3 regions of the Cupriavidus sp. BIC8F genome follow, and region 1 is predicted to be linked to each of the others. Evidence: predicted binding sites of a transcription regulator. Region 1 holds the regulator's gene; each other region holds the start of a gene.
The links. Region 1 encodes HrcA, which represses chaperone genes, less so after heat shock. Its sites were predicted from a motif close to TTAGCACTCNNNNNNNNNGAGTGCTAA; they were not measured.
Positions count from the first base shown of each region.

Region 2: rpoH (RNA polymerase sigma factor RpoH) is a predicted target of HrcA. The motif match lies at 7,291-7,317, and genes of this name have one in related genera.
Region 3: groES (co-chaperone GroES) is a predicted target of HrcA. The motif match lies at 6,741-6,767, and genes of this name have one in related genera.

Region 1 is NZ_CP136094.1:2,511,612-2,521,355, forward strand. Features, by position in the region: gene mprA (MprA protease, GlyGly-CTERM protein-sorting domain-containing form) at 1-1,272, opposite strand, end outside; gene RS901_RS11765 (hypothetical protein) at 1,381-1,830, opposite strand; gene recN (DNA repair protein RecN) at 1,880-3,634, opposite strand; gene RS901_RS11775 (NAD kinase) at 3,701-4,618, opposite strand; gene hrcA (heat-inducible transcriptional repressor HrcA) at 4,721-5,755, shown strand; gene hemH (ferrochelatase) at 5,862-6,977, shown strand; gene RS901_RS11790 (RNA-binding S4 domain-containing protein) at 6,974-7,369, shown strand; gene RS901_RS11795 (hypothetical protein) at 7,437-7,610, opposite strand; gene grpE (nucleotide exchange factor GrpE) at 7,886-8,446, shown strand; gene RS901_RS11805 (thioredoxin family protein) at 8,535-8,966, shown strand; gene RS901_RS11810 (phospholipase A) at 8,989-9,744, opposite strand, start outside.
Region 2 is NZ_CP136094.1:1,709,122-1,718,865, forward strand. Features, by position in the region: gene RS901_RS08030 (cytochrome c oxidase assembly protein) at 1-212, shown strand, start outside; gene RS901_RS08035 (DUF2970 domain-containing protein) at 252-476, shown strand; gene RS901_RS08040 (cytochrome c oxidase subunit 3) at 621-1,481, shown strand; gene RS901_RS08045 (twin transmembrane helix small protein) at 1,612-1,821, opposite strand; gene RS901_RS08050 (SURF1 family protein) at 1,897-2,664, shown strand; gene RS901_RS08055 (SCO family protein) at 2,718-3,368, shown strand; gene RS901_RS08060 (COX15/CtaA family protein) at 3,379-4,491, shown strand; gene cyoE (heme o synthase) at 4,488-5,432, shown strand; gene RS901_RS08070 (SCO family protein) at 5,560-6,180, shown strand; gene rpoH (RNA polymerase sigma factor RpoH) at 6,287-7,213, opposite strand; gene RS901_RS08080 (pirin family protein) at 7,554-8,429, shown strand; gene ybiB (DNA-binding protein YbiB) at 8,449-9,441, opposite strand; gene RS901_RS08090 (ABC transporter ATP-binding protein) at 9,537-9,744, opposite strand, start outside.
Region 3 is NZ_CP136094.1:2,117,712-2,127,455, forward strand. Features, by position in the region: gene RS901_RS09895 (RNA polymerase sigma factor) at 1-319, opposite strand, end outside; gene RS901_RS09900 (metallophosphoesterase family protein) at 494-1,372, shown strand; gene RS901_RS09905 (cupredoxin domain-containing protein) at 1,385-1,759, shown strand; gene RS901_RS09910 (ArsR family transcriptional regulator) at 1,947-2,234, shown strand; gene RS901_RS09915 (transglycosylase SLT domain-containing protein) at 2,313-3,854, opposite strand; gene RS901_RS09920 (hypothetical protein) at 4,036-4,446, opposite strand; gene RS901_RS09925 (SulP family inorganic anion transporter) at 4,773-6,524, opposite strand; gene groES (co-chaperone GroES) at 6,872-7,162, shown strand; gene groL (chaperonin GroEL) at 7,208-8,851, shown strand; gene RS901_RS09940 (hypothetical protein) at 9,242-9,457, opposite strand; gene RS901_RS09945 (fimbrial protein) at 9,740-9,744, shown strand, end outside.

The DNA.
Region 1 (9,744 bases):
GCCAACGCTGGTCTTGCCGTCGTTGTTCAAGGTGCGAATGACCGAGGGCGTGGTCGTGCACTGCCCATTGACTACCTGCGAGTTGCCGCACCCGCCGCCCGGCGCGCTGATCGCGACCTGCGGGCCGACGTTGGCATAGCTGGCATTCTCGCCGTCGTTGGCATGCGCCGTGACCGCGACCACGCCGCTGCAGTCGCCCGGCGCTTCCACCGCGCCGCGCTCGTTGCCGGCGGCGGCCACCACCACCACGCCGCGCGCGTTCAGGTCGTTGACGGCCTGTTGCTCAATGCTGCTGCAGGTGCCGCCGCCGAGGCTGATATTGACCACGCGCGCCGGCGTCGCATTGGCCGGCACGTTGGGTACGGACAAGCCGCCGGCCCAGCGCATGGCGTCGACGGTATCGGACAGCAGCGCGCCGCAGCGGCCCGAGACGCGCACGGGCAGGATGCGCGCGTTCCAGTCGACGCCCGCGATGTCCTGCGCATTGTTGGTCTGCGCGCCCAGCACGCTCGCCACGCGCGTGCCATGCCAGCTGTTGTTGGTCGCTGTCTGCGTGGGCGTTGAACTGCCCGGGCAGGTGAAGTCGGCGGGGACATTGTCACCGGCATCGGTGGCATCGGCGTCGCGGCCATCGCCGTCATTGGAAATGGTGCTGCTGCTGATGAAGTCGTAGCCAGGCAACACGCGCGCCGCCAGGTCGGGGTGCGGAAGGATGCCGGTGTCCACCACCGCGATCACCACGCCGCTGCTGCCGCGGCTGCGGTCCCACGCGCGCGGCAGGTTGACGCCGCCCACCGCCGTGCCGGTACCCATCAGGTAAGGCTGGCGCGAGATGAACTCGGGATCGTTGGGCAGGGTGTCGTGCAGCTTCAGCCAGCGGTCGGGCACGGCATCGGCGATGCGCGGGTCCTGGCGCAGCCGGGCCGCAGCGGCTTCCGGGTCGGCAGCCAGTGCGTCGGGCACCTGCAGCAGGTGCAGGTTGCCGCCCATGGCGCGGCGCGCCGTGAGGGCAATCCCGGTGCGCTCGCTCAGCTGCTTGAGCGCATCCGTCGCGGCTGCAGGCGTCTTGCTGCCATCGCTGGCTGTGCCATTGGCGCCGTCACGCCAGCGCACGATGATCTGGCCGGTGTAGGCGGGTGCGGCATGGGCGCCGGCAGCCAGTGCCGCGCTGGCCGGCATCGCGCCGCACACAGCGGCGGCGGCGAAGACGCTGGCCCGCCAGCGCCGGGTCACGGGGCTGCTACGGAAGTCGGACTGCGCGGGTTGCGGCATGTATTCCTCCTGGGGCGTAGCGCGCGAGGGGCTTGTTATGTAGCGAATACGATCCAGCGTGGTTGCGCAAGGGCAACCGAAGGCTTAAGTCCGGTCCTGCATCCGGGCTCAGCTCTGCGGCATGTCGCGGCTGGTGGGAATGTTGCGGTTGGGCTTGAGCACGCGGTCGGGCTCGGCGGTCTCGATGCGGGGCGTGGCGCGCAGGGTTTCGACCGCCTGGTCGATGGTGGCGTCCGCCGACGGCGAGATCGCGGTCACCAGCCAGACGCCGCCGGACATCGGGCGCTTGACCACGTAGCGGATCGGGCCCTTGATCTCGGCCAGCAGCTTGCCGGCATCCTCCGACAGGTCCACCGCGGGCGGCTTGAAGCGCACCATGATGTCGCCAAGGGAACGGTCATCGCTGATGCTGCCCGGCGGCGGGGCCGAGGACTTGGGCTGGGCCTGGCAGGCGGACAGCGCCAGCAGTGCGGCCGATGCGGCGGTGGCGATGGCCAGCACGGCGCGCAGCGATGCGCGCGGGGGTTGCCGGAGGCCGGCGTGCGCTTGGCGGGTCATGGTGAAGCTCCTGTCAGTGTATGGATTGGCGCACGTGCGGGGGCGGCCTTCAGCCGGCGGCGCGGCGGCTGCGCCGGCCATCCTTGCCGCCCGCGCCGCGTGCGGGCTGGCTGCCCTGGCCGCCGGCCATGCCTTGCGCCAGCATTTCTTCCGCATGTTGCAGCGTGGTGGCGGTGACGGTGGCGCCGCCCAGCATGCGGGCGGTCTCGACCACGCGCCCGGCGGGGTCCAGCACCCGGATGCGCGAGCGCGTGACCGAGCCGTCGCCCGCATCGGTGGTTTCCTTGCTGACCAGCAGGTGGGTGCCGGCCTGCGCCGCCACTTGCGGCAGGTGCGTCACGCACAGCACCTGGCGCGCGCCGCCGAGCTCCTGCAGGCGCCGGCCGACCACTTCGGCCACGGCGCCGCCGATGCCGGTATCGACCTCGTCGAAGATCAGCGTGGGCGTGGGCGAGGCTTCGCTGGTGATCACCGAGATCGCCAGGCTGATGCGCGCCAGTTCGCCGCCGGAGGCCACCCGGGCCAGTGGCCGCGGGCTCACGCCGGCATGGCCGGCAACCAGGAATTCGACCTGCTCCAGTCCATGGCTCTGGCCTTCGTCAAGCGCATTGAGTGCGGCGACAAAGCTGCCGCCGGCCATCGACAGGCCCTGCATGGCGTCGGTGACCGCGGCGGACAGCGCCTGCGCGGCCTGCTTGCGGGCGTGGCTGAGATGCTGCGCCAGGGTCAGGTAGGCGGCCTTGGCCGCAGCCTCGCGCGCCATCACCTTGTTCAGGTCCTGCGCGGCCTGCAGGTCGTCCAGCTGCTGGCGGCGGGCCACCAGCTCGTCGGGCAGCTGCTCGGGCGGCAGGCGGTACTTGCGCGCGGTGGCGTGCAGCGCCTGCATGCGTTCGTCCACGGCCTGCAGCCGCTCGGGATCGAGTTCGAGCCGGTCGACATAGCGCGTGAGCGAGTGCGCGGCTTCCTCGGCCTGCATCTGCGCGGGCTCGAGCGCGGCCAGCACGTCGCGCAGCGCGGGATCGACATCGGCCAGTTGCTGCAGCTTGTGCACGATGGTATTCAGCGCCGACAGCACCGAGCCGTCGGCCTCGGACAGTGCGTCGAGCGCGGCGCGGCTGCCGTCGATCAGGCCGGCGGCATGCGACAGCCGGTTGTACTCGGACTGGATCTCTTCCCATTCGCCCGGCTGCGGGTTGAGCTTGTCCAGTTCGCCGACCTGCCATTCCAGCCGTTCGCGTTCGAGCTGCATCTCGCGCGACTGGTGTTCCACCGCCTCGCGCTGGCGCACGCAGGCACGCCAGGCGCGCCAGGCCTCGGCCACCGCGCCGGCCTGCTGGGTGAGGCCGGCGTGGGCGTCGAACAGCAGCCGCTGCGCATCGGGGCGCAGCAGCAGCTGGTGCGCGTGCTGGCCGTGGATGTCGACCAGCTGGTCGCCGACTTCGCGCAGTTGCGCCAGGGTGGCGGCGGCGCCGTTGATAAAGGCCTTGCTGCGGCCCCCGGCATCGACCGTGCGGCGCAGCAGCACGGTCGCCACGCCGTCTTCCGCTTCACTGTTGAGCTCGCGCTCGGCCAGCCAGGCATCCAGTGCCGGGTGGGTCGAGAAGGTGGCGCTGACGCTGGCGCGCGGGGCGCCTTCGCGCACCACGCCGGCATCGGCGCGTTCGCCCAGCACCAGCGCCAGGGCATCGATCAGGATGGATTTGCCGGCGCCGGTCTCGCCGGTGAAGACGGTGAAGCCAGTGGTGAAGTCCAGGTCGAGCGTATCGACGATGACGAAATCGCGGATGGACAGGCTGCGCAGCATCGTGGCGTGGAAGGTAGTCGGTCCGATGGGTTCGGGATCAGGCTCAAGGGGCGGCTTGATACTGGCTCAGAGGCGATTGTCTTCGGAAGGATACTCGTGCCAGTGCAGCTTCTTGCGCAGCGTGGCGTAGTAGTTGTAGCCGACCGGGTGCAGCAGGTTGATGGTCTTTTCGGAGCGCCGCACCACGATGCGGTCGCCCGGCAGCAGCGAGGTCAGCGACTGCATGTCGAAGTTGACGCTGGCGTCGCGCGCGCTTGCCACCTCGATGGTGACCTCGGCGTCGTGCGGCAGCACGATCGGGCGGTTGGACAGCGCGTGCGGGGCGATCGGCACCAGCACCACGCCCGACAGCGTCGGGTGCAGGATCGGGCCGCCGGCGGACAGCGCGTAGGCGGTGGACCCGGTGGTGGTCGACACGATCAGGCCGTCCGAGCGCTGGTTGTACATGAAGTGGCCGTCCACCGACACCGCCAGTTCGACCATGCCGGAGATGCCCGAGCGGTTCACCACCACGTCGTTCAGGGCCAGCGCGGAAAAGATGTTCATGTCGTCGCGCACCACGCGCGATTCCAGCAGCAGGCGGGTCTCGGCCTCATACCGGCCGTCGAGCATGTCGGGCAGCACGGTGTGCGCGTCTTCCAGCGCGATGTCGGTCATGAAGCCCAGCCGCCCGTGGTTGACGCCGATCAATGGCACGTCATAGCCGGCGAGCTGGCGGGCGATGCCCAGCAGCGTGCCGTCGCCGCCCAGCACCACGGCCACGTCGGCCTGCCGGCCGATCTCCTCGGCGGACAGGGCGGGGTAGGCGGTCAGCCCGGTGGCGAGCGAGGTTTCGCGCTCGAACACCACGTCCTGCCCGTTGCGCAGGATATAAGAGGCAATCTCCTCCAGCGGCCCTTCGATGCCGGCAGTGGAGTACCGGCCCACCAGGGCGACGGTCTTGAACGAAGTGCGCACGGCGCTGGCTTTCGGGGGGGCGGACATGCGTGGATTAGACCATACCGCCATGACGGTTGTCAGCAGCCGCGGGCGGGCGGCCCAGACCGGCCGCCAGAAGGTCCAAAACTTGCGTAAAATCGGGGCATCATGGATGAACGCTCCAAAACGCTGCTCAAGACCCTGATCGAGCGCTATATTGCCGAAGGGCAGCCGGTCGGTTCCCGCACCCTGTCGAAGTACTCGGGGCTGGACCTGTCGCCTGCGACGATTCGCAATGTGATGTCCGATCTGGAGGAAATGGGCTTTATTGCCAGCCCGCACACCTCGGCCGGCCGTATCCCGACCCCGCGCGGCTACCGGCTGTTCGTCGATTCGATGCTGACGGCCAAGCCGCTGGAGCGCAACGCCGACCTGGCCGAGCTGACCGGCCAGATCCAGGACCAGCTCGGCGGCCAGCAACTGGGGCCGCAGCGCATGATCACGGCGGCGGCGCGCACGCTGTCCAACCTGTCGCACTTCGCCGGCGTGGTGATGACGCCGCGCCGCGCGCAGGCGTTCCGGCAGATCGAATTCATGCGGCTGTCGGACAAGCGCATCCTGCTGATCATCGTCAGCCCCGAGGGCGACGTGCAGAACCGCATCATCCAGACCGAGCTGTCATACACGCCGGCCCAGCTGATCGAGGCGGCCAACTTCTTCAATTCGCACTATGCCGGCATGAGCTTCGACACGGTGCGCGGCCACCTGCGGGTGGAGCTGCAGGACCTGCGCCGCGACATGTCGCAGCTGATGCAGGCCGCGGTCGAGGCCGGCAGCGTCGCCGAGGACGAGGACGACGACCACGTCTTTATCAGTGGCGAGCGCAAGCTGCTGGAAGTGGAAGACCTGGCCTCCAGCATGGACAAGCTGCGGCGCCTCTTCGACGTGTTCGAGCACAAGACCAGCCTGCTGCAGCTGCTGGACGTGTCCAGCCATGCGCAGGGCGTGCAGATCTTTATCGGCGGCGAAAGCCGGCTGGTGCCGATCGAAGACATGGCGGTCATCACCGCCCCGTACGAGGTCGACGGCCAGATCGTCGGCACGCTCGGCGTGATCGGCCCCACGCGCATGGCGTATGAGCGCGTGATTCCCATCGTCGACATCACCGCGCGCTTGCTGTCCAGCGCCCTGAGCCAGAACTAGTGCAAAGACTGGCTGGTCTGACAAGCGGCTCCATTCCTACCGAGCGCGGCAATCGCCGGTGCGCCGCACCGGCGCCATCCCGGCACCGTGCCAACCCGGAAGCGACATGACGTTTTCTCCCGAACCGGCCTACCAGCACGGCCACGCGCCGCGCACGGCAATCCTGCTGGTCAACCTGGGCACCCCGGACGCACCCACGCCCAAGGCGGTGGGGCGCTACCTGAAGGAATTCCTGTCCGACCCGCGCGTGGTCGAGATCCCGCGCGCGGCCTGGCTGCCGTTGCTGCATGGGGTGATCCTGCCGCTGCGTTCGCGCGCCTCGGCGCTGAAGTACGAATCGATCTGGCTGCGCGAGGCCCATATGACAGGCTCGCCGCTGCTGGTCTACAGCGAGCGCCAGGCCCATGCGCTGCAGCGGCTGCTGAACCAGCACGGCCATGAAGTGACGGTCGCGTGCGCAATGCGCTACGGCAATCCGTCGATTGCCTCGGTGCTGGAGGCGCTGCGCCGGCAGGGCTGCGAGCAGGTGCTGGTGCTGCCGATGTATCCGCAGTACTCGGGCACCACCACGGCCACGGCCTTCGACGAGGTGTTCCGGGTGCTGGGCCAGTGGCGCAACCAGCCAGAGCTGCGGCTGGTCAAGCATTTCCATGACCACCCGGCCTATATCTCGGCGCTGCACCAGCAGGTCGGCGCCTATTGGGCACGGCACGGCATGCCGGACTTTGCCCGCGGCGACAAGCTGATCCTGTCGTTCCACGGCGTGCCGCGGCGCACGCTGGAGCTGGGCGACCCCTATCACTGCGAATGCCTGAAGACCGGCCGGCTGCTGGGCGAGGCGCTGGGCCTGCAGCCGGGCCAGTATCAGGTGACGTTCCAGTCCCGTTTTGGCAAGGCGGAATGGCTGCAGCCGTACACCGCGCCGACGCTGGCCGAGCTGGGCAAGGTCGGCGCGGGCCGGGTCGACGTCTTCTGCCCGGGCTTTCCGGCCGACTGCATCGAGACCCTGGAGGAAATCGCCATGGAAGGGCAGACCGAGTTCAAGGTCGCGGGCGGCAAGGATTTCCACTTCATCCCGTGCCTGAATGATGCCGATCCGTGGGTCGCGGCCATGGCCGAGATCGCGCTGCAGCACCTGCAGGGCTGGCCGCTGGCCACGCCGCATCCGCACGAACTGGAAGCACGGCGCACGCGCGCCCAGACCCGGGGAGCGGCGGCATGAATGTCGACTTTGAGCCGGATGCGCGCCAGCGCATCGACAAATGGCTGTGGTGCGCGCGCTTCTTCAAGACGCGCTCGCTGGCGGCCGAAGCGGTGGAGCGCGGCAAGGTGACCGTCAACGGCCAGCCATGCAAAAACTCGCGCGAGGTGAAGCCCGGCGACATGGTGGTGCTGGAAGCGCACCAGCAGCGCTGGGAACTGGTGGTGAAAGGCATTGCCCTGGCGCGCGGGCCGGCGCCGGTGGCCCAGACGCTGTATGAGGAAAGTGCCGAAAGCCAGTCCCGCCGGCTGGCCGATGCCGAACGCCGGCGCCTGCAGCCGGAGCCGTCCGCGCAGATCCAGGGGCGCCCGACCAAGCGGGACCGGCGCCGCATCGACCACCTGAAGAGCTGAAATGACAACGCGGCGGCACCGGGAAGCTCCGGTGCCGCCGCGCAGTGGGCACAGGGTCAGGTGGCGCTTATTCCTGCGTGACTTCCTGACTGACGATAGGGACGATGTAGTGCTTGAACACCGCCTTGCCGCTGCCATACTCCGTATCGCGCGGGGTGAATGCGCCGGAAAGGCAGATAAAGACGGTCATGACCGCCAAGGCGGCCACAAGGCAGAGCGTCACGACTGGCAGCTTATGCATGGCCAACCTTTCGGAAGAGGCACAAAGTTGAACCATCTCCAGGACCCCCGACATTTTTGTCATTTTTCTTACTGAGAATCTTAGTGAGTGCGATGCAGCAAAGCAATAATGCGCCGATTGCATATGGGTGGCCTTTGTAACCGTGTGTTTCCGCGTCACGCCAGCGCCACTCTTGAAAACCTGCGCCTTGCCACCACCTGCACGGAACACGCGCCGATATACCACCCGCGGCCAGGCCCACGGCGGGCCGCGACAATGCATTGATACGGATCGACATGGAAGAACAGAAGCAGACGCCAACCACCCAGACGCCTACGCCCGCGGGCGATGAGGCGGCCAACGCCAGCCAGGAAACCGGTGCGCCGGAAACCGCTGCCGTGGATGATGTGGCGGCCCAGCTGGCCGCCCTGGAAGCCAAGGCGCGCGAGCATTACGACCTGTATATGCGCGCCGTTGCCGAAGGCGAGAACATCCGCCGCCGGGCGCAGGACGATGTCGCCAAGGCGCACAAGTTCGCCATCGAGAACTTCGCCGACAACCTGCTGCCCGTGATGGACAGCCTGCAGGCCGCGCTGGCCGACGGCTCGGGCGATATCGCCAAGCTGCGCGAAGGCGTCGAGCTGACCGCGCGCCAGCTGGCGGCCGCCTTTGAGCGCGGCAAGATCGTTGAACTCAACCCGGTGGGCGAGAAATTCGACCCGCACCGCCACCAGGCCATCTCGATGGTGCCGGCGGACCAGGAACCCAATACCGTGGTGACCGTGCTCCAGCGCGGCTACACCATTGCCGAGCGCGTGCTGCGGCCGGCGCTGGTGACGGTGGCGGCACCGAAGTAAGGCGGCCCGGGACGGCGGCGTGCCATCCTGGATTGCGACCTGACGCCCGGTGCCGGCTGGCCCGGGCGTTTGTCATTCTGGAGCGAGCATGACCACTGAACCAGGCGCCGGCTCGGCGCAGTCGTCCCCGGCCCCCCACCTCGACCACCGCGCCTTCGAGGCGTTCGGCATGCGCGAGGTCGATGACGGCAGCATCGACGCCGCCATGGCCGGGGCCGGCGACGCGCTGGTGTGCGTGTTCTTCTGGGGGGTGGACTGCTTCAACTGCGAGGTGGCCAAGAAGGCCATGCTGGCCAACCCCGAACCGATCCGCGCGCTGGAACTGCACTGGCTGCATGCCAACGTCTACGCGCATCCCGGGCTGGGCCGGCGCTTTGGCCTGCATGGCATCCCGGTGTTCTTGTTCTTCCAGAACGGCAAGAAGCTGGGCCGCGCCACCGGCTGGCATGGCCACGGCCAGTTTGCCGCCGCGGTGGCCAATGCGCGGCTCAAGGCCGGCGGCAAGCCGCTGGCCGGCTGAGCGGTCTGGCCGTTCAGCGGGTTCAGCGGGACAGCGCGTAGCCGATGCGGAACTGCCACGGCAGCTTGTGGTTGTAGTCCAGCAGGCTCTCGCCATAGCCGACGAAGTAGCCGGCCATCAGGTAGCCCGCGGTGCCGGGGATCAGCCTCGCCATCGGGTAGGTCAGCTGGGCGTCGACGCTGCCGTACCACTTGCGCGTGCCCTTGCGCAGCGTGGCGGAGAACTCCCATGAGTCCGGGCGCCCGTAGGCAATGCCCAGGTCCATGAAGCCGCGGTAGTGGGCGATGTCGGGGTTGTCGCCCTTTTCCACATAGGCGTAGAGCTTGGGCGCGACGCGCCAGTGCCAGTCGTTCTGGTCGCCGAAGTAGAAGGTCGGCTTGACGAAGACCGTATTGATGCTGCGCGATTCGTCGCCGCTGCGGCCATTGGATTCATGCTCCAGGCCGGTCGCCAGCGACAGCCGGCTGATGACGTTGTTGCGCACGCCGGTATCCGACAGGTAATAGAACAGGCTGGGCCGGTAGTTGGTGTCGCGGAACGGCTTGGACTGCTCGGACAGGTCCCACAGCGAAAACTGCGTGTAGCCCACGTACAGGTTGTCGAACAGGCGCTTCGACGCCGGGTCCTCGCCCTGGAACAGGCGGTACTTGAAACTCAGCTGGAACTTGGCGTTGGCGCCGTCATGCGCGCCGACCATGAAATACATCGGGTCATGGAACGACAGCCGGGCGCTGTCGCGCAGGTCGGCCGGCGCGGGTGCGGCGGCGCCCGCCTTGGT
Region 2 (9,744 bases), 800 kb from region 1:
TGAAGCTGGAGTGCTTCTGCTTCAAGCAGCAGACGCTCAAGGCGAAAGAGGCGCGCGAGATGCCGGTGGTGTTCGTGATCGATCCCGCGCTGCCCAAGGATGTGAAGAATATTACGCTGTCGTACACCTTCTTCGAGGTGGGCGCGCCGGTGGCGCAGGCGCCCGAGGGCCAGCTGGCGCCGCAGCCGGCACCGGCCGGCAAGGGCATCTGAGGCGGCCGCGGTGCATGCCGGGGCAGAGGAGGACGGGCGATGGATGAGATGAAGGACGCGGTCAAGCGCAAGATGTCGTTCGGGCAGACCATGCGCGCGGTGCTGTGGTCTTTCATCGGCCTGCGCAAAGGCGCCGAGCACGAGCGCGACATGGCCCGGCTGAACCCGGTGCATGTGGTGATCGCCGGCGTGATCGCGGCGGCCATCTTCATCGCGGTGCTGGTGGTCATCGTGCGCATCGTGGTGGGGCAGGCAGCGGGATAGCAGGGCAGGACGGGTAGACAACAAAAGCAGTCGCAGAACAAAGCAACCGCGGCGGCGGGGCCGGCCCAGAGGAGGGGGCGGCCCGCAGTGCCAAAGCGCGGATCACGAATACTGAATCAAAGACTCTGAGCTGGAGATAAAAGAATGAGTGCGAATCGCGCAAACGCTCCGTACTACTTCGTACCGGGCCCGTCGCGCCACCCGATCACGGCAAGCTTCGGCCTGCTGATGACGGGCGCGGGAGCCGCCGGTTGGGTAAACGGGCAGCCCTGGGCGCCGTACCTGTGCGGCTTCGGCCTGCTGTGGTTCCTGTTCGTGCTCAAGAGCTGGTTTGGCGACGCCATCAGCGAGTCCGAAGGCGGCATGTACGGCAAGAACATCGACCTGTCGTTCCGCTGGTCGATGGGCTGGTTCATCTTCTCGGAGGTGATGTTCTTCGCGGCCTTCTTCGGCGCGCTGTTCTATGCCCGCACCATCGCCATGCCCTGGCTGGGCGACCTGAACAACAAGATCCTGTGGCCCGACTTTGCCGCGGTGTGGCCCAACACCGGCCCGGCCGGCGTGGTGGAAAGCTTCCAGACCATGGGTCCGTGGCCGATTCCGACCATCAACACCGCGCTGCTGCTGATGTCCGGCCTGACGCTGACCTGGGCGCACCACGCGCTGCTGGCCGGCAAGCGCAGCCAGCTGATCCAGGGCCTGGTGCTGACCATCCTGCTGGGCGCGGTCTTCATGTGCTTCCAGGTGTACGAGTACATGCACGCCTACTCGGAACTGAACCTGAAGCTGTCCTCGGGCATCTACGGCTCCACCTTCTTCCTGCTGACCGGCTTCCACGGCTTCCACGTCACCATGGGCGCAATCATGCTGACCGTGGTGCTGATCCGCGTGCTGAAGGGCCACTTCACGCCTGACCACCACTTTGCATTCGAAGGCGCTGCCTGGTACTGGCACTTTGTTGACGTGGTGTGGCTGTTCCTCTACGTCGTGGTGTACTGGCTGTAAATCCGGCTGCCGTACCCGCCGGCGCGCCCCTCGGGGGCCCGCCGGCGCCAACGCAAAAGAGAAACGCCGCAGGAGGTTGTCCAGCCTGCGGCGTTTGTCTTTTGCGGGCCTGCTGCCCGCGTCCTGGCGTTCAGGGCGCCATGCGGATGCCCGTGCTGTGGATCCAGCCCATCCAGTTCGAGAACAGGATGAACAGGAACAGCGCCACCGAGAACCCGACGCGCAGCATCAGCGAGCGCATCATGTTGGGCGTCGTGCCGCGGTCGCGCATCATGAAGAACAGGGCGGAGGCCAGGCTGGCGATGATCAGGATGAAGGCAACAATGATGACAATGCGCATGGCGGGGCAGGTCGGGGCAAAGAGCGACGGAGAAACCCATTATCGCACCGGCCCGCGTTGTGGTCCCGCCTGGCGATGACAGTGCGCCGCTTGTTCAGCCCGCTGCCGCTAGCCGCCGCGCTGGTGGTGATCGCCGTGACCTGCGCGCTGGGCAACTGGCAGCTCAACCGCGCGCACGACAAAGAGGCGCGCGCGGCGCGGCTGCAGGCGCTGTCGACGCAGCCGCCGGTGGTGCTGGGCACGGCGCCGCTGCCGCAAGTTGTGACCGACCGCACGGTCCGCGTGACCGGGCGCTTTGACACGGCCCGCACCGTATTGCTGGATAATCGCCCCCACGGCAATGGCAGCAGCCCCGGGGATAGCCGCGCCGGCTTCCTGGTGCTGACGCCGCTGCGGATTTCAGCCGGCTCGCTGGCGCCCGCAGGTGCCGCCGGCGCCATGCAGTCGGTGCTGGTGCTGCGCGGCTGGCTGCCGCGCGATGCCCAGGACCGCACCCGGATTGCGCCGTTCCCCACGCCCGAGGGCGAGGTAACGATCGAAGGCACGGCACTGGCGGCCGTGCCGCGGGTCTATAGCCTGGGCCAGGACGCCGCCGGCAGCAAGATCCGCCAGAACCTGGACATCGCTGCCTATGCGGCCGAAACCGGCCTGGCGCTGCACCCGCTGGTGCTGGAGCAGCGCAGCGACACCGGCGACGGTCTGGCGCGCGACTGGGCCCCGGCCGACCTGGGCGCGGACCGGCACTACGGCTATGCCTTCCAGTGGTTCGGGCTGGCCGCGCTGACGGTGGTGCTGGTGACCGTGCTGGGCTGGCGCCGCGCGCGCCGGGTGGCCGCACCGTAACTCGAATGAACCGGGCGCATGCGCTCGCCGAAGACAAAGGACAGACGTACTCCATGGCACAGCAAGACTCCGCCCCGGCCGCCGCGGCCTCGCCGCCGGATACCCGCATCGATGCGCGCACGCGCCGCGGCCGCCTGCAGATGCTGATGCTGTTGCTGGTGTGCGCGTCGCCGGTGATTGCCTCTTACTTCACCTACTACGTGATCAAGCCGCGCGGCGGCGCCACCAACTACGGCGCGCTGGTCGACCCGCAGCGGCCGATGCCGCCGGTGCGCGTCACCGACGAGCAGGGCCGGGCCGTGCCGCTGGAGCAGTTCCGCGGCAAATGGCTGCTGGTGACCGCCGATCCGTCCGCCTGCGACGAGGCCTGCGCGAAGAAGCTCTTCACCATCCGCCAGATCCGCGCCGGGCAGGGCCAGGACCGCGAACGCATCGTGCCGGTGTGGCTGGTGACCGACGACGGCAAGATCGACGAGCGCCTGACCGCCGCCTACAACGAGCCCTACGCCGGTGTGCGCTTCCTGCGCATCGACCGCCAGGCCGCGCAGCAGTGGCTGCCGGCCGAACCCGGCAAGCGCGCCGAGGACACCCTGTTCCTGGTCGACCCGCTGGGCAACCTGATGATGCGTTTCCCGCAGGACCCGGACCCCAAAAAGATGAGCGGCGACCTGAAGAAGCTGCTCAAGGTCTCGCGCATCGGCTAAAGGGGACGGCATGCTGCTGCAACTGGCCATCATCGGCATCCTGATTGCGCTGTTCCCGCTGTCCTACGTGCTGGTGAAAGGGGACCGCAACAAGTACCGCAAGCTCGCCTGGATCACGGCGTTCCTGACGCTGGACCTGATCATGTTCGGCAGCTTCACCCGCCTGACCGACTCCGGCCTGGGCTGTCCGGACTGGCCCGGCTGCTACGGGCACTCCAACCCGCACGCCGCGATGGAGCCGATCCGCGCGGCCGAGACCGCACTGCCCAGCGGCCCGGTGACGCTGGCCAAGGCGTGGATCGAGATGATCCACCGTTACTTCGCCATGGCGGTCGGGGTGCTGATCATCACGCTGATGGTGCTGGCGTGGGTCAAGCGGCGCGAGCTGAAGCAGTCGCCGTGGTTCGCCACCGGAGTGCTGCTGCTGGTGTGCGTGCAGGGCGCGTTCGGCGCCTTCACCGTGACCCTGAAGCTGCAGCCCGTCATCGTGGTCACGCACCTGATGCTGGGCATGGCCCTGCTGGCCGTGCTGATCCAGCTGGGATCGCGCAACGATCCGCCGCACCCGGTCGCGGCGCAGGCGGCGCGGCTGCGCTGGCCGGTGCGCATCGGCCTGCTGCTGCTGGTGATCCAGATCTTCCTGGGGGGCTGGGTCAGCACCAATTACGCGGTGCTGGCCTGTACCGACTTCCCGCTGTGCAACGGCCAGCTGGTGCCCGCGATGGATTTCCGCCACGGCTTCACGCTGTGGCGCCAGCTGGGCATGACCGCCGACGGCGACTACATCCCGCACGCGGCGCTGGTGGCGATCCACTGGGTGCACCGCGGCTTTGCCTTTGTCGTGCTGGGCTACCTGGCGTGGCTCGGCCTGCGCGCGCGCCGGCTTGAAGGGCTCGCGCGCGCGGCCGGCTGGCTGCTGGGCACGCTGGTGCTGCAGCTGGCCACCGGGATGTCCAATATCGTGTTCGACTGGCCGCTGGTGGCCGCGGTTGCGCACAACGGCGGCGCGGCGCTGCTCCTGCTGCTGCTGGTCCGCCTCCACTACAATACAGGGCTCGCAGGGCTCACCATGCGGGCCGCCGGCGTCCCCGCTGCCGTGCCGAACGCCGCCCGCGCCACATGAAAGACAAGACCCCTTCCGTGGTTACCGCTACCCACCCCCATTCCCTGGGCAAGTTGAGCCGGATACGGCACCTTGCCCGACAATATGCCGCCCTGACCAAGCCGCGCGTGACGCAGCTGGCCGTGTTCTGCGCCATCATCGGCATGTTCCTGGCCACGCCCGGCATGGTGCCGTGGCGCGTGCTGATCGGCGGCGCCGCCGGCATCTGGCTGCTGGCCGGTGCGGCCTTTGCCATCAATTGCCTGGTCGAACAGAAGATTGACGCGCTGATGCGCCGCACCGCGTGGCGCCCGTCGGCCACCGGCGAGATCACCACGCCGCAGACCCTGGTGTTCTCCGCTGTCCTGGGCGGCGCCGGCATGTGGCTGCTACACGTCTACGCCAACGACCTGACGATGTGGCTGACCTTTGCCACCTTCCTTGGCTACGCGGTGGTCTACACCATCCTGCTCAAGCCGGCCACGCCGCAGAACATCGTCATCGGCGGGCTGTCCGGGGCAATGCCGCCGGCGCTGGGCTGGGCCGCGGTGGCGGGCGAGGTGCCGGCCGAAGCCTGGTTCCTGGTGCTGATCATCTTCACCTGGACCCCGCCGCACTTCTGGGCCCTGGCGCTGTACCGCCGCGCCGACTACGCCAAGTCCGGCCTGCCGATGCTGCCGGTCACGCACGGTGAGCGCTACACGCTGCTGCATATCCTGCTGTACACGCTGATCATGATCGCCGCGACGCTGCTGCCCTTTGTCTACGGCATGAGCGGCTATATCTACCTGGCGGCCGCGCTGGCGCTGGGCGCGGGCTTCCTGGCCTACGCCTGGAAGATGTACCGCAACTATTCAGACGAACTGGCGCAGCGCACCTTCCGCTTCTCGATCCTGTACCTGTCGCTGCTGTTCGCCGCGCTGCTGGTCGACCACTACTTCAAGTTCGTGCCGCAGGTCTGACCTGTGGCCCACCGGCTGCGGCATCTTGTCGCGGCCGGCGCAGCGTGGCGGCCCGATCGGCGATACTGCGTGATGTCGCCGCCCTCTGGTGCCGCTGTTCCCCCCACCCCTGACCGGTTTCCGCCGCATGCCCCGCCTAAGCCCCGCCTCCGGCCTGTTCGCCGCCTTCCGCCGCTTTTCCCTGCTGGCCGCGCTTGCGCTGGCCGTGGCTGCCTGCGGGCAGCAGAAGGCCTCGTTCCGCAATGTCGATATCACCGGCGCGGCGGACTTCGGCAAGGACTTCTCGCTGACCGACCATCACGGCAAGGTGCGCACCATCGCCGACTTCAAGGGCAAGGCGGTGGTGATGTTCTTCGGCTACACCCACTGCCCGGACGTGTGCCCGACAACGATGGCCGAACTGAAGGCGGTGATGGAGAAACTGGGCCCGGACGCCGACCGCGTGCAGGTGCTGTTCGTCACGGTCGACCCGGAACGCGACACGCAGGCGTTGCTGGCCCAGTACGTGCCAGCCTTCGATGCGCGCTTCCTGGGGCTGCGCCCGGCCGACGAAGCCGCACTGCAGAAGGTGACCAAGGACTTCAAGGTGTTCTACGCCAAGGTGCCGGGCAGCTCCCCGAGCAACTACACGGTGGACCACTCCGCGGGCAGCTATGTGTTCGACCCGGAGGGCAAGCTGCGGCTGTTCATCCGCCACGGCCAGGGTCCGGATCCGATCGCGCACGACCTGAAACAGCTGCTGTCGTGACGTGAAAGGGAGGGAAGGGGTGCGGCATAACGTCGCACTCTCCCTCTCGCGGGCAACAAAAAGGCCGGTCCAGTGGACCGGCCTTTTGCATGGCTGGGGGAGCGGATCAGGCGAATGCCTGCAGCGCACCCTTCATCTTCTTCATGGCCGCGGCCTCGATCTGGCGGATGCGCTCGGCCGAGACGCCGAACTCGTCAGCCAGCTCATGCAGCGTGGCGCCGCCCGAGCCGTCGTCCTCGACGTGCAGCCAGCGCGCCTCGATGATGCGGCGGCTGCGTTCGTCCAGCTTGCCCAGCGCCTCTTCCAGGCCCTCGACCTGCATGCGGTCGTGGCGCTTGGCTTCCAGCACGCGGGTGGGCTCGTTGTGGTTGTCCGCCAGGTAGGCGATGGGGGCGAATTCCTCTTCGCCGTCGTCGATCTGGCCTTCCAGCGCCAGGTCGCCGCCCGACAGGCGGGTTTCCATCTCCATCACTTCTTCGGGCTTGACGTTCAGCTCGCGCGCCACGGCCTCGACCTGCTCCGGCGTGAACGTGTGCGCGCCCTGCTTGTGGCTGCGCAGGTTGAAGAACAGCTTGCGCTGGGCCTTGGTGGTGGCCACCTTGACCATGCGCCAGTTCTTCAGCACGTATTCGTGGATCTCGGCCTTGATCCAGTGCATCGCATACGACACCAGGCGCACGCCTTGTTCGGGGTCGAAGCGCTTCACGGCCTTCATCAGGCCGATATTGCCTTCCTGGATCAGGTCGGCGTGCGGCAGGCCGTAGCCCAGGTACTGGCGGGCGATCGACACCACCAGGCGCAGGTGGGACATCACCATCTGGCGGGCAGCATCAACGGAATCGTGGTCGCGGAGCTCGCGCGCCAGGCGCTGCTCTTCCTCCGCGGTCAACAGCGGAATCCGGTGGACAGCCTGGATATAGCTGTCGAGGTTGCCAACGGTGGCCGGGAAGGTCAGCGCAAAGCTGCCCGTGCTCCGGGGTGCCGTCGGCAGACGGTTATTCAGGGTTTGGTCGGCAGACAAGACTGCGTTCACTCAATGGCTCCTTTCGCATCCGGCGGTTCGGTTGCCGGGGTGCCGCGCCTCTTGGGCCGGCGGCATTGCAACACATATTAGCACTCAGGCCGGGTGAGTGCTAATTGGAGCCCCGATGGCCGTGATAGTTCCACTCGATTGCTCTTACGGATGGCATAGCTACTTACCACTTCGAGCGGCGGAAACGATACCCACGGTTCGGCGCACTGGATGTTAGAGCGGTGCGGGGCACAGGGGTTCTGCCCGCTGCTGCAATGATTTGTTGCAGCAGCGGCTACACTCGACCCAACTGCAGCGCGCTGGCATCCTTGCGAGCCTCTCTTATTCCACTGGAGGAGTTATGTCTGCTATCGAACACTTGCTCAAGCCGCATGTGCGCGACCTGGGCGATTTTACCGTGCGCCGGCTGTTGCCGGCCGCCGCTACCCAGACCGTCGGGCCGTTTATTTTCTTCGACCATATGGGGCCGGTGCAGCTGCCGCCGGGCGCCGGCGCTGATGTGCGCCCGCATCCACATATCGGGCTGGCCACGGTCACCTACCTGTTCGAGGGCGAGATCATCCACCGCGACAGCCTGGGCAGCGACCAGGCGATCCGCCCGGGCGACGTCAACTGGATGACCGCCGGGCGTGGCATCGTGCACTCGGAACGCTCGCCCGAGCATGTGCGCCCCGCCGGTGCCCGCCTGCACGGCATCCAGACCTGGGTGGCACTGCCGCAGGAGCATGAGGGTGCCGAGCCGTCGTTCTTCCACCATCCCGCCGCCACGCTGCCGCGGATCGAGCGGCCGGGCGTGCGCATGGTGGTGATTGCGGGCGATGCCTTTGGCCAGGTCTCTCCGGTCAAGGTCTTCAGCCGCACCCTGTATGTGGCGATCGAGCTGGATGCGGGCGCGAGCGTGGAGATCCCTGCCGAACATGCCGAGCGGGGCATCTATCCGGTGGATGGCGCGGTGGCGCTCGACGGCGAGCCGCTGCCGGCCGAGCACATGGTGGTGCTCACGCCGGGCCAGCCCGCGACGCTGACGGCCACGGCGCCGTCGCGCGTGATGCTGCTGGGCGGCGACCCGACCGACGGGCACCGCTTTATCTACTGGAATTTCGTTGCCAGCAGCAAGGTGGCGATCGACGCCGCCGCCCAGCGCTGGGAGGACGATCAGTTCCCGCACGTGCCGGGCGAGACCGAGCGCATCCCGCTGCCCCCGCGCAGGGCCTGACAGCGGTCCCGGGGCTGGCTCAGACCGGGCTGGCCCAGGTCACGTGGGTGCCTTGCCGCAGGCATTCGCGGATGGCCTCGACCTGGATCGCGATCGGTGCCGGCACCGGCGCCGCTCCTTCCAGTACGCGCCGGATCCAGGCCACGGTCTGGCCGGCGTCGCTGCCAGGCGGCAGTTCAGGCACTTCGGCCAGTGAACCCACGGCCGGATCGACCAGCGTCTGCTGGTGCCCCTCATGCAGCCAGTCGATGCGGCTGGTGCGGCGCGCATCGGCCACCACTTCGCCCTCGGTGCCGCGTGCCAGCAGCACGTTGGCGGGCTCATGCGAGAAGTAGTCGGTCAGCGTCTCGCGGTATTCGGGGTGAGTGTAGCTATACAGGCGCAACCCTTCGGCGGGCGAATGCTCGCCCACTGGCTGCAGCATCTTGGCCACCGTATGCGACGAATTGCGCAGGCCGATCACGGTGCGCCGCTCCAGCAGCTTCGACAGCCCGGGCGACAGTACATCCACCGGCAGCACCGCCAGCGGCCCGAGGTCGCTGCCCTCGCGCAGCCGTGCCGAGGCCTCGTCGGTAGTCACGCACAAGGGCACGCCCAGCGCCTCGAACAGCGTCATGCTGGTCACGCGGCCATTGAACAGGCGCGTGCCGTGCACCAGCACGGGGACATCTTCGCGCGCCAGCAGCAGCGCCAGCAGTGGCACCAGGTTGGGTTGCTTGCGCGCGCCGTTGTAGCTGGGGATCACCACCACCTGCCGGTCAGGCGGCGCCGGCAGCGGCTGGCAGTGCGCATGGGCGGCTTCCAGCATGCCGGCCAGCTCGTGCGGGGCCTCGCCCTTGATGCGGTAGGCCATCAGGATGGCGCCAAGCTCCAGGTCCGAGACGCGCCCGGCCAGCATGGCGTCGAACAGGGCCTGCGCGTCTTCGCGGGGCAGCGCCCGCGCGCCGTTGACGCCGCGGCCGATCTCCTTGATATAGCGGGCAGCAGGGAAGGACGTGGCTGGCGTGGTCATGGCGGCGTGGGGGTAGTCTGTTCTGGGTTCATGATAGCGGAGCCAGGCCGCCGCGCCCACCGCCGCCGGTCACCGCGCATCGCCTCCTGAGGACACTACGCGGCTTCCTGCAGCGCCGGGTTGCGCTGCTTGCGGTAGAGGAAGTCCAGCACCGCGGTGCGGCAGGCGTGGTAGGCCTTGTCGTCGGCCAGCGCGACGCGGTCGCGCGGGCGCGGCAGGCCCACCTTCAGGATCTCGCCGATGGTCGCGGCCGGGCCGTTGGTCATCATCACGATGCGGTCGGCCAGCAGCACGGCCTCGTCG
Region 3 (9,744 bases), 390 kb from region 1:
CAGGGTCGTCCCGGCCATCGTGCCAGGCCGGCAGGGGCTGGTTCTCGCGCAGGTCGTCATAGCCGCACACCTCGCCGGCCGCTTTGCGCTTCTGGCAGGTGGTGAACCACGTATTGCGCACGATGGCGAGCAGCCACGGCCGCGGCTGCTCGCCGCGGAAACTGCCAAAGAGCCGGTAAGCGCGCAGGAAGGCTTCCTGGACCACGTCGTCGGCCTCGCTGGCGCTGCCCGACAACCAGCGCGCGAGGTTGTAGGCGGCATCCAGGTGCGGCAGCACCAGCTCATCGAAGCGGCGGCGTTCGTCGGATGCGTGATCCATGCGTGCCTTGGTCGGTTTGTGCGCCGGCGCCGGTGGCGCACGTCCTCTGTATACCGGCGTTCCATGCAGTTTATTCCCACTGCGCGCGGATTTTCTGCGGTTCCGCATTGCGGGGAATAAAGCTCCCCGCAAGCCGGTATGACAGGCACATCCCTGCAACCAGACGGAGGCACCATGGACACACTGAAGCGCCGCGATTTCCTTAGGCTGGCAGGCGCCGCAGGCGGCGCGGTATTTGCCTCCGGGCTCCCGGGCTGGGCCTTCGGGCGCGATGAGGACTTCTATTTTGTGCAGCTGTCGGACGCACACTGGGGCTTCCAGGGGCCGGCCAATCCCGATGCGCGCGGCACGCTGCCCAAGGCCGTCGCCGCCGTCAATGCGCTGCGCCAGCCGCCCGACTTCATCATGTTCACCGGCGATCTCACGCACACCACCGACGATCCGCAGGAGCGCCGCCGGCGCCTGCGCGAGTTCCAGTCCGTGATTGCCGGCCTGGGCGTCAGGACGATCCACCTGATGCCGGGCGAGCACGACGCCAGCCTCGATGCGGGCGCGGCCTACCAGGAGCTGTTCGGGCCGACGCACTACACCTTCGATCACAAGGGCGTGCATTTCATTGTGCTGGACAACGTTTCCGATCCGGCCGGTCGGGTCGGGGATGCGCAGCGCGCATGGCTGGCGGCGGACCTCGCGCGGCAACCGAAGGGCGCGCGCATCGTGGTGTTCACGCACCGCCCGCTGTTCGACCTGTATCCGCAATGGGACTGGGCCACGCGCGACGGCGCGCAGGTGATCGACACACTGATGCCCTATCCGAACGTGACCGTGTTCTACGGTCACATCCATCAGGAACATCACCACACGACGGGCCACATTGCGCATCACGCCGCACGCTCGCTGATGTTCCCGCTGCCGCCGCCGGGCTCGCAGCCGCAGCGCCTGCCGGTGCCATGGGATGCCGCGCAGCCCTATCGCGGACTGGGCTGGCGCGAGATCGAAGCGAAACCGGCGCCCGGCGCGTTCGCGCTGGCCGAGCAGCCGATCGCGGCCTGACCGGAGCCGGCCATGAGAATGTCATCGATGGTCGGGCGGCGCACGGCGCTGGCCTGGATGCTTGGCCTCGGGGCGGCCGTGCTGGCCGGCACCGGCCGGGGCGATGCGGCGGCGCCGCGCGTCATTCGTGTCCACGCGCGCAAGTTCGTCTTCACCCCGAATCACATCCCGCTGCGTGCCGGCGAGTCGGTCGTATTCGAACTGACGGCACAGGACGTGATCATGGGCTTCAGCGTGCCGGATTTCGGCGTGCGTGCCGACGTGCCGCCAGGCGCGACCGTGCGTTTGCCGGCAACGGCGCGCGGCAGCGGCAACTATGGCTTCCTGTGCGACATCTTCTGCGGATCGGGGCACGAGACCATGAACGGCGTGATCGAGGTCATGTAGGCGCCGCCCGCCGGATCCCTGGAGCCCGCGGGCGTGACGGCTGGTGTTGTAATCGCGCAGCCCGTGGGCGGCCCTATTGCCTTTGCCCTGCGAGCCGCGTAGAACGTTGGAAAACGGCGCCTGGAGAGGGCCGGCAGCCGCTCTTGGTGGGCGGCGGAGCACAACGCCAGAGGATCGAGGTGTGGCCATGGAGACCCAAGAGAGCGCGCTGACGCTTGCCCTGATGACCGAACCCGCGCGCGCCAGGATCTGCCGCGCGCTGCTGGAAGCCGGCGAGGGCGGGCTGCCCGCCGCCGCTCTGGCGCAACTGGCCGGGCTGAGCCTGCCGCGTGCCGCACACATGTTCCAGGAACTGATGCAGGCTGAAGTGGTGGCGCTGTCCATCCGCGAGCGCCAGGTCTGCTATGTGCTCAAGGCCCGGCGCGCGGTGCGCGATGCGTTGGGCTATATCGACAGCAGCGGCCTGGCCGACTGATCCTTGCCGCGTGGCCGGGCGCAGGTTGGCGCGGCCCGGTTCCACCGCCGTCCTGCCAGCGCGGGCGCCGGTGGCAGGCTACTTCCGGACTTCCTTCAGTGCCCGCTCACGCGCGGCTTCCCTGTCCTCCATGAGCCGGTAGGCCGCGTAGTACTTGAAGATGTTGCGCACATAGGTGGTGGTTTCGATGCCGATCTTCTCCGCCACCACGATCTCGACATTGTTGAACCACTTGTCGGGGTCCAGCCCGCGCGCCGCAGCCTCCTTGCGCATCTTGGCGATATTGCCCGGCCCGGCGTTGTAGCTGGCGAAGGCGAACAGCGGCCGGTTCGATTCCGAGAAGTGCGCGTCGGGGAAGTACTTGGTCATCAGCCGGTCCATGTACTTGGCGCCGGCGTGGATGTTGGACTCGACCATCTTGATATTGCCCACATTCAGTTCCTTGCCGGTGGCGGGCATGATCTGCATGATGCCGACGGCGCCCACGCGACTGCGCGCCTGCTGGTTGAGCTGTGATTCCTGGAAGCCCTGTGCGGCGAGCATCAGCGGGTCGAAGTGATAGTCCTTGCCGTACTTCTCGAAGAAGGCAACGGTCTGCTGGAAGCGCTTGTATTCGGCATCTTCAGTGTTGTTCTTGATCTGCTTGATCCGGCGCATGTATTGCTTGAGCAGGTATTCCGCCACGCCCTGCTTCTTGACGTGGTTGATATAGAAATCGTCGATTGCCTGCCGCAACTGCGGGCTGTTCTTGCGGAAGGCCCAGCCGGTATAGCCGCCTTCGCGCACCGCCAGGTCCTGCCGCACCTTGATCTCAGGCAGGATCTGCGCCCACATCGCCGCCTTCCAGTCATCGACCACCACGATTGCCAGCAGGCCCGCATTGACCATCTCGAGCACGTCTTCATCTTCGAGGGCATCGGGCAGCAGCACCAGGTGCATCGGCGCCTTGCCGGACTGGCGCAGGCGCTCGTTCAGCGCGGTCAGGCTTTCGTAGTAGCTGCTTGCGCGGCGCACGTGGACGGTCTTGCCTGCCAGGTCGTCCAGGCTCTTCAGCGCCGGTGACTTGGGGCCGGTCACGATCAGCTCGCGCACCGGCTTGCGGTCACGCGGCGCGAAAAAATCAACCTGCTTCAGCCGGGTCTCGGTCTCGGTCAGGTTGCCGGCGGCGATATCGCCCAGGCCCGCCGCCAGGTCGGGCAGCAGGTGGTCGCGCGTGGTGGGGATGATGATCACGGTGAGCGGACGCTTGCCAAGACGATCGGCGTAGGTCTTGTTCAGGTAGCGCTCGAATTCCCGCACCAGCTCTGCGGTCAGTCCGCGCTCGTGACCTTTGTCGCTGAAGTAGAGGGTGCGGCTGTATGGCACCAGCACGCGGATGACGCGGCTGTTGACCATCACGTCGAAGTCGCCTGTGCGCGGCTTGTTGGCCAGGTTTAGCCCGCGCGGCTTCGCGGGCGCTGCCGTGCCGGCCGCGGCTTTCGCAGCCGGCGCCGCCGCGGGTGCCGACGCCGGCGCCGGCTTCTGCTGTGCTACGGCAAACGTGCTGCCCAGGCTGAACGCGGCCATCAGGCCTGACAGGAGCAGGCCTGTAAACCAGTGGTGCGGGCGGAGAGCGGGCATGGCGCAGATGGCGAGCCGGGCGAAAAAGCGCGCGACTTGTTCTTATCGAGTCTAGGCGCGATCCGGCTTGTTACAAGCCGCCAATCCCCGATGCTCCCGCGGGCAAAAGGAGGGAAGACGACAGGCAAAAAAAAGAAGGTGGCCTGCTGATCCCGGCCACCTCGTTCTGCGCCGGCTGGCGCTATTGCTTAGGCGCGGCCATCTGGTCCTTGGCCACTGCGTCCGCGGCCTTGTTCTCGACCTTGCGCTCCTGCTTGGCAGCGCCGACGTCCTGCTTGTACTCGCCCTTGGCCGCCTTCTTCTTGGCCTTGTACTCGGCCGAGGCCTTCTGGCGTGCCTCACGGCGCTCGACCAGTGGATCCTTGGGTGGTTGGACCTGGGTCATGCCGGGCGATGCACTTTGGGAGCCTGCCGCGGCGGCAGGGGCGGCTGGGGTTGCCGGGGTGGCCGGCATGCCCTGGGCGGCCGGAGTTGCCGGCGTGGCCGGGCTGGCCGGCGTCTGGGCAATCGCCGTGGCGCAAGTGAGGCCTGCCAGTCCTGCGGCAATCGCGCCGACGATCTTGGGAAGGCGAGCGGGCTGTTTCAGATCCATGGAGAACCTCCGGAGTCGTTGTCCGAGACGCCGGCGACGGATGCGCCGGCGCGGCGTAGGCCGCACATCCCTGCCGAAGCGGGAATGCAACGGTGCCCTCAGTCTAGGCAGCGAGGCGGTGTTGCGCTGTCGGGCAAGCGCCGAAGCGGGGCCGGAATACTCCTACAAGCGCGCCGTGGCGAAGATGTTGCGCGCTTGCGACAGCGGCGCCAACGCCGCACGCCATCCGTCGCCACGGTACGCGCTCGGCGATGTCGCCTTGCGCCAGTACGATGGCCGGCCCAGGCGCCAGGCTCGCGGCGGTTGCTGCGCAATGCATTCGCGCTTCAGGCGGGCGTAGCGGTCTTGTTCGCAAGGTAGTGGTTGACCGCAAGATCCATGCTTTGGAACAAGCGCTCGCGCCCGAGTGTGTCCCCAAGGGATGACCGCCGAACCATCTCCAGCACATTGGGATTCAGTTCCACCAGCCAGAGCATCACGCCGCCTTCGCGCATCTTCTTTTCGGCTTCCGTCAGCATCCGCAGCGCCGTGTACTCGAGGTCAAAGACGCCGGCAAGGTCGAGCACCACCACCCGGGGATTCGCTGCAGCAATGATGGGCCGCATCTTGTGCCCGATGTGTCTCGCATTGGCGAAGTAGACGCGGCCCTCCGGCCTCAGCATCACCATGCCGGGATAGGTCACGTCGGCGGGATGCTCGGCGGACTGCGGCCGGAATACATTGGTGCCGGGCTTGCGTGCCAGGACATAGACTGGCGGATCGGAAGTCTGGTAGGCCAGCGCCAGCAGCGAAACAATGATGGCGGCGGCAATGCCGTTCAATGTCCCTAGCAGCACGACGCCGGCAAAGGCTACCACTGCCCAGATGAACTCCGTGCGCCGGATGCCGAGGATGGCGCGAAACTCCGCCGGCTGGATCAGTCCCACCGAATAGGCGATGACCACTGCCGCCAGCGCGGCCTCCGGCATCAGGCCGATCAGCGGTGCCAGCACCAGCATCGCGCCCAGCGCGACGGCCGCAGTGACCAGTCCCGCCAGCTGCGATCTGGCGCCGCAGCGGCGGTTCACCGCGGTCTGCGTGGTCCCGCCGCCGGCAGCCATCGCGCCGAGGAATGCGCCACCCAGGCAGGCGAACCCCGTGGCCAGCAGCTCGCGGTTCGGGTCCGGCGCGGGTTCGCCGCTCTGCGCGAAGGCGCGTCCGGCTGCGATGGTTTCCGTAAAGCTCATCAGGGCGATGCCCATGGCCGGTACCAGGAGCTGCATGACCAGATCGGGATCCGGCAGCGTGAGGGGCGGCAGGCCAGTCGGGACATGGCCAACGGTTTCGACGCCATGAGACTGCAACCCGAGCAGGCTGACTGCCGCAATCCCGATCCCCACCGCGATCAGCGGTGCCGGCGCGCGCGGCACCAGGCGCTCCATGCCGATCAGCAGCGCCAGGACCGTGACCCCAACGGCCATGGTTGCCAGCGAAGCGTGGGGAACGCCCTGGACCATGGCTGCGAGGTTGTGGAAAAACGCGCCCTTCTGGAAATGGATGCCGAGCAGCTTCGGAAGCTGGTCCACCACGATCACCAGCCCGATCCCGGCCTTGAAGCCGATCAGGACGGGCTCGGAGATGAAATCGGCAACAAAGCCCAGGCGCAGCAAGCGGGCGGCGACCAGGATGATGCCCACCAGGCAGGTGAGCGTGGCCGAAGCCGTCAGCAAGCTCGCGGTACCGCCTGCCTTCGTGGTATCGCTAAGCGCGGCTGCTGCCAGGATCGCCAGGGTGGTCGTGGTGCTGACGCTGAGCGGGCGCGAGGTTCCCAGCATGGCGTAGATCAGCATCGGCGCGAAGACCGTATAGAGTCCGACCTCGACCGGCAGGCCCGCGATGGTGGCGTAGGCGAGGGCCTTCGGGATGACGACTGCCGCAACGGTCAGCCCGGCCATGACATCGGGCTTCAGCCAGTCGCGGTGGTAGTGACGCAGCCACTCGGGCCACGGCAATGCAAGCACGCCGGCCGAGTTGCGCAAGGTGCGGCAGGGATCGCGACCGGCGCGGTTGCGGCGACGGGAGTGGGATTCCACGTTCATGGAGGGTGATCCGGGCGGCGGGCTTGATGTTTGTCGTTGTCGTGCGGCGACCCATGTACAGTTTGGTCGAAATTACACGGAGCGGCAAATGCACGTTAAGTGGCTAAAGCTCCCCTTTCAATGGCTCTCCAAGGCGATATCCCTCGAGAATTTCACGTCCAAGGGAAAACCCGTATCAAGTCCCTGTCTTGAAATGGCCATACCCCGTCCCTATAATTAGCACTCGCCGGGGGTGAGTGCTAACAGCATGAAAGCGCCCCTTGCGGCACCTGAACATTTCAGACGGCCGTCGCCTCGGTAGCCGGCCGATTTGTGATTAAAAACTCACTTTGCATCTAGGAGTCCGTATGAATCTGCGTCCTTTGCACGACCGCGTGATCGTGAAGCGTCTGGACAACGAAACCAAGACCGCGTCCGGTATCGTGATTCCCGACAACGCTGCCGAGAAGCCCGATCAAGGCGAAGTACTGGCAATCGGTCCTGGCAAGAAGGATGACAAGGGCAACAACATCGCCCTCGACGTCAAGGTCGGCGACCGCGTGCTGTTCGGCAAGTACGCCGGCCAGGCAGTGAAGGTGGAAGGCCAGGAACTGCTGGTCATGCGCGAAGAAGACATCATGGCCGTGGTGAACAAGTAATTCACCGACTGACCGCCACCCGTACAGATTTCAGGAGATTCAAGAATGGCAGCTAAAGACGTAGTGTTCGGCGACGCCGCACGTGCCAAGATGGTCGAAGGCGTGAACATCCTCGCCAACGCAGTCAAGGTGACCCTGGGCCCGAAGGGCCGCAATGTGGTGCTGGAGCGCAGCTTCGGCGGCCCGACCGTGACCAAGGACGGCGTGTCCGTGGCCAAGGAAATCGAGCTGAAGGACAAGCTGCAGAACATGGGTGCCCAGATGGTCAAGGAAGTGGCTTCCAAAACCAGCGACAACGCCGGTGACGGTACCACCACCGCTACCGTGCTGGCCCAGTCGATCGTGCGCGAAGGCATGAAGTTCGTCGCCGCCGGCATGAACCCGATGGACCTGAAGCGCGGCATCGACAAGGCTGTCGCCGCCGCCGTGGAAGAGCTGAAGAAGGTCAGCAAGCCCACCACCACCAGCAAGGAAATCGCCCAGGTTGGCGCGATCTCGGCCAACAGCGACACCTCGATCGGTGAGCGCATTGCCGAAGCCATGGACAAGGTCGGCAAGGAAGGCGTGATCACGGTTGAAGACGGCAAGTCGCTGGCCGACGAGCTGGAAGTCGTGGAAGGCATGCAGTTCGACCGCGGCTACCTGTCGCCGTACTTCATCAACAACCCGGAAAAGCAGGTTGTCCAGCTGGACAACCCGTTCGTGCTGCTGTTCGACAAGAAGGTCTCGAACATCCGCGACCTGCTGCCGGTGCTGGAGCAAGTGGCCAAGGCTGGCCGCCCGCTGCTGATCATCGCTGAAGACGTCGAGGGCGAAGCCCTGGCGACCCTGGTGGTGAACAACATCCGTGGCATCCTGAAGACCGCCGCCGTCAAGGCCCCGGGCTTCGGCGACCGCCGCAAGGCCATGCTGGAAGACATCGCCATCCTGACCGGCGGCACCGTCATCGCTGAAGAAATCGGCCTGACGCTGGAAAAGGCTGGCCTGAACGACCTGGGCCAGGCCAAGCGCATCGAGATCGGCAAGGAAAACACCATCATCATCGATGGCGCCGGCGACGCAGGTGCGATCGAAGGCCGCGTGAAGCAGATCCGCGCCCAGATCGAAGAAGCGACCTCGGACTACGACCGTGAGAAGCTGCAAGAGCGCGTGGCCAAGCTGGCCGGCGGTGTTGCCGTGATCAAGGTTGGCGCTGCCACCGAAGTTGAAATGAAGGAAAAGAAGGCCCGCGTTGAAGACGCCTTGCACGCCACCCGCGCTGCGGTGGAAGAAGGCATCGTCCCCGGCGGCGGTGTGGCCCTGCTGCGTGCCCGCGCTGCGATCTCGGCACTGACCGGCGAAAACGCCGACCAGAACGCCGGTATCAAGATCGTGCTGCGTGCCATGGAAGAGCCGCTGCGCCAGATCGTGCTGAACGCCGGTGAAGAAGCTTCGGTGGTCGTTGCCAAGGTTATCGAAGGCAAGGGCAACTACGGCTACAACGCGGCTTCGGGCGAGTACGGCGACCTGGTGGAAATGGGCGTGCTGGACCCGACCAAGGTCACCCGCACCGCACTGCAGAACGCCGCTTCGGTGGCTTCGCTGATGCTGACCACGGACTGCGCAGTTGCCGAATCGCCGAAGGAAGAGTCGGCTCCGGCAATGCCGGGCGGCATGGGCGGCATGGGCGGCATGGAAGGCATGATGTAAATCATTGCCGACTGACTGCCCTTACGGGCAGGCTGTCTTGAAAAACCCCCGCGGGCTCGCGCCCGCGGGGGTTTTTGCGTTTCGAGAGAGGGATGCCTGCTCCTCATCCGTCTGCCATGCGACCCGGCCGGCCACGGCCGGACCATACCGCTGCGTGCCATCCACGCCAATCCGACGCCAATCCCAATTGCCGGAGCTTCATGCAACGCACGTGTGGCAAGAAGATTCTCAGCCTGATCTAAGGCTTGGCCTATTCGAGGCGCTGGCAGCGCTGGCTACATTCTGTGTTGACGGTGGCAAGAGGTCGTCGGCAAGCCCCGCTTCAATTCACATTCCCCGCATGGCTGCCATGGAACCTCGAACCATCACATCGTTACGACGCCGCCTTTTTCATGCCGGATCGCGCACAAGGCAAGCCTGGCGCGCCCCCTTGATCCTTGTCTGCATGGTGTTCATGTGCCTGGCACACACGCGGGCATATGCTGCCTGTTCCGGAACCACCTCGACATCGCCTTTCTCGCCGTCCACGGTAAGCATCAGCAAGACCACCGGTATCGGCCAGGTGATTTCCAGCGCTACCATCACCCTGACGGTGACTTGCGACAACACCGGACTCGTGAGTCCTGCTACCAGTGGCTGGGCCTTGAACTACACGCCACAGTCGCCGCTGGTGACCACCTCAATCTCGCAGCAGACCTTTGCCACCGCCATGCCGGGGTTGGGCTGTCGCATGTATCTGCCCAATGGCAATGTGATTGCCCCAACCAGCTATGGCACCAACGGTGGCGACAACTTTGGCGTGAATTGCATGGGAGCGGCCTCGGCGGGCTCGCTTGCACGATGCCGTTGGGAACCTCGTCGCATACATTCCTGTTCCGGTTGGACCTGGTGCG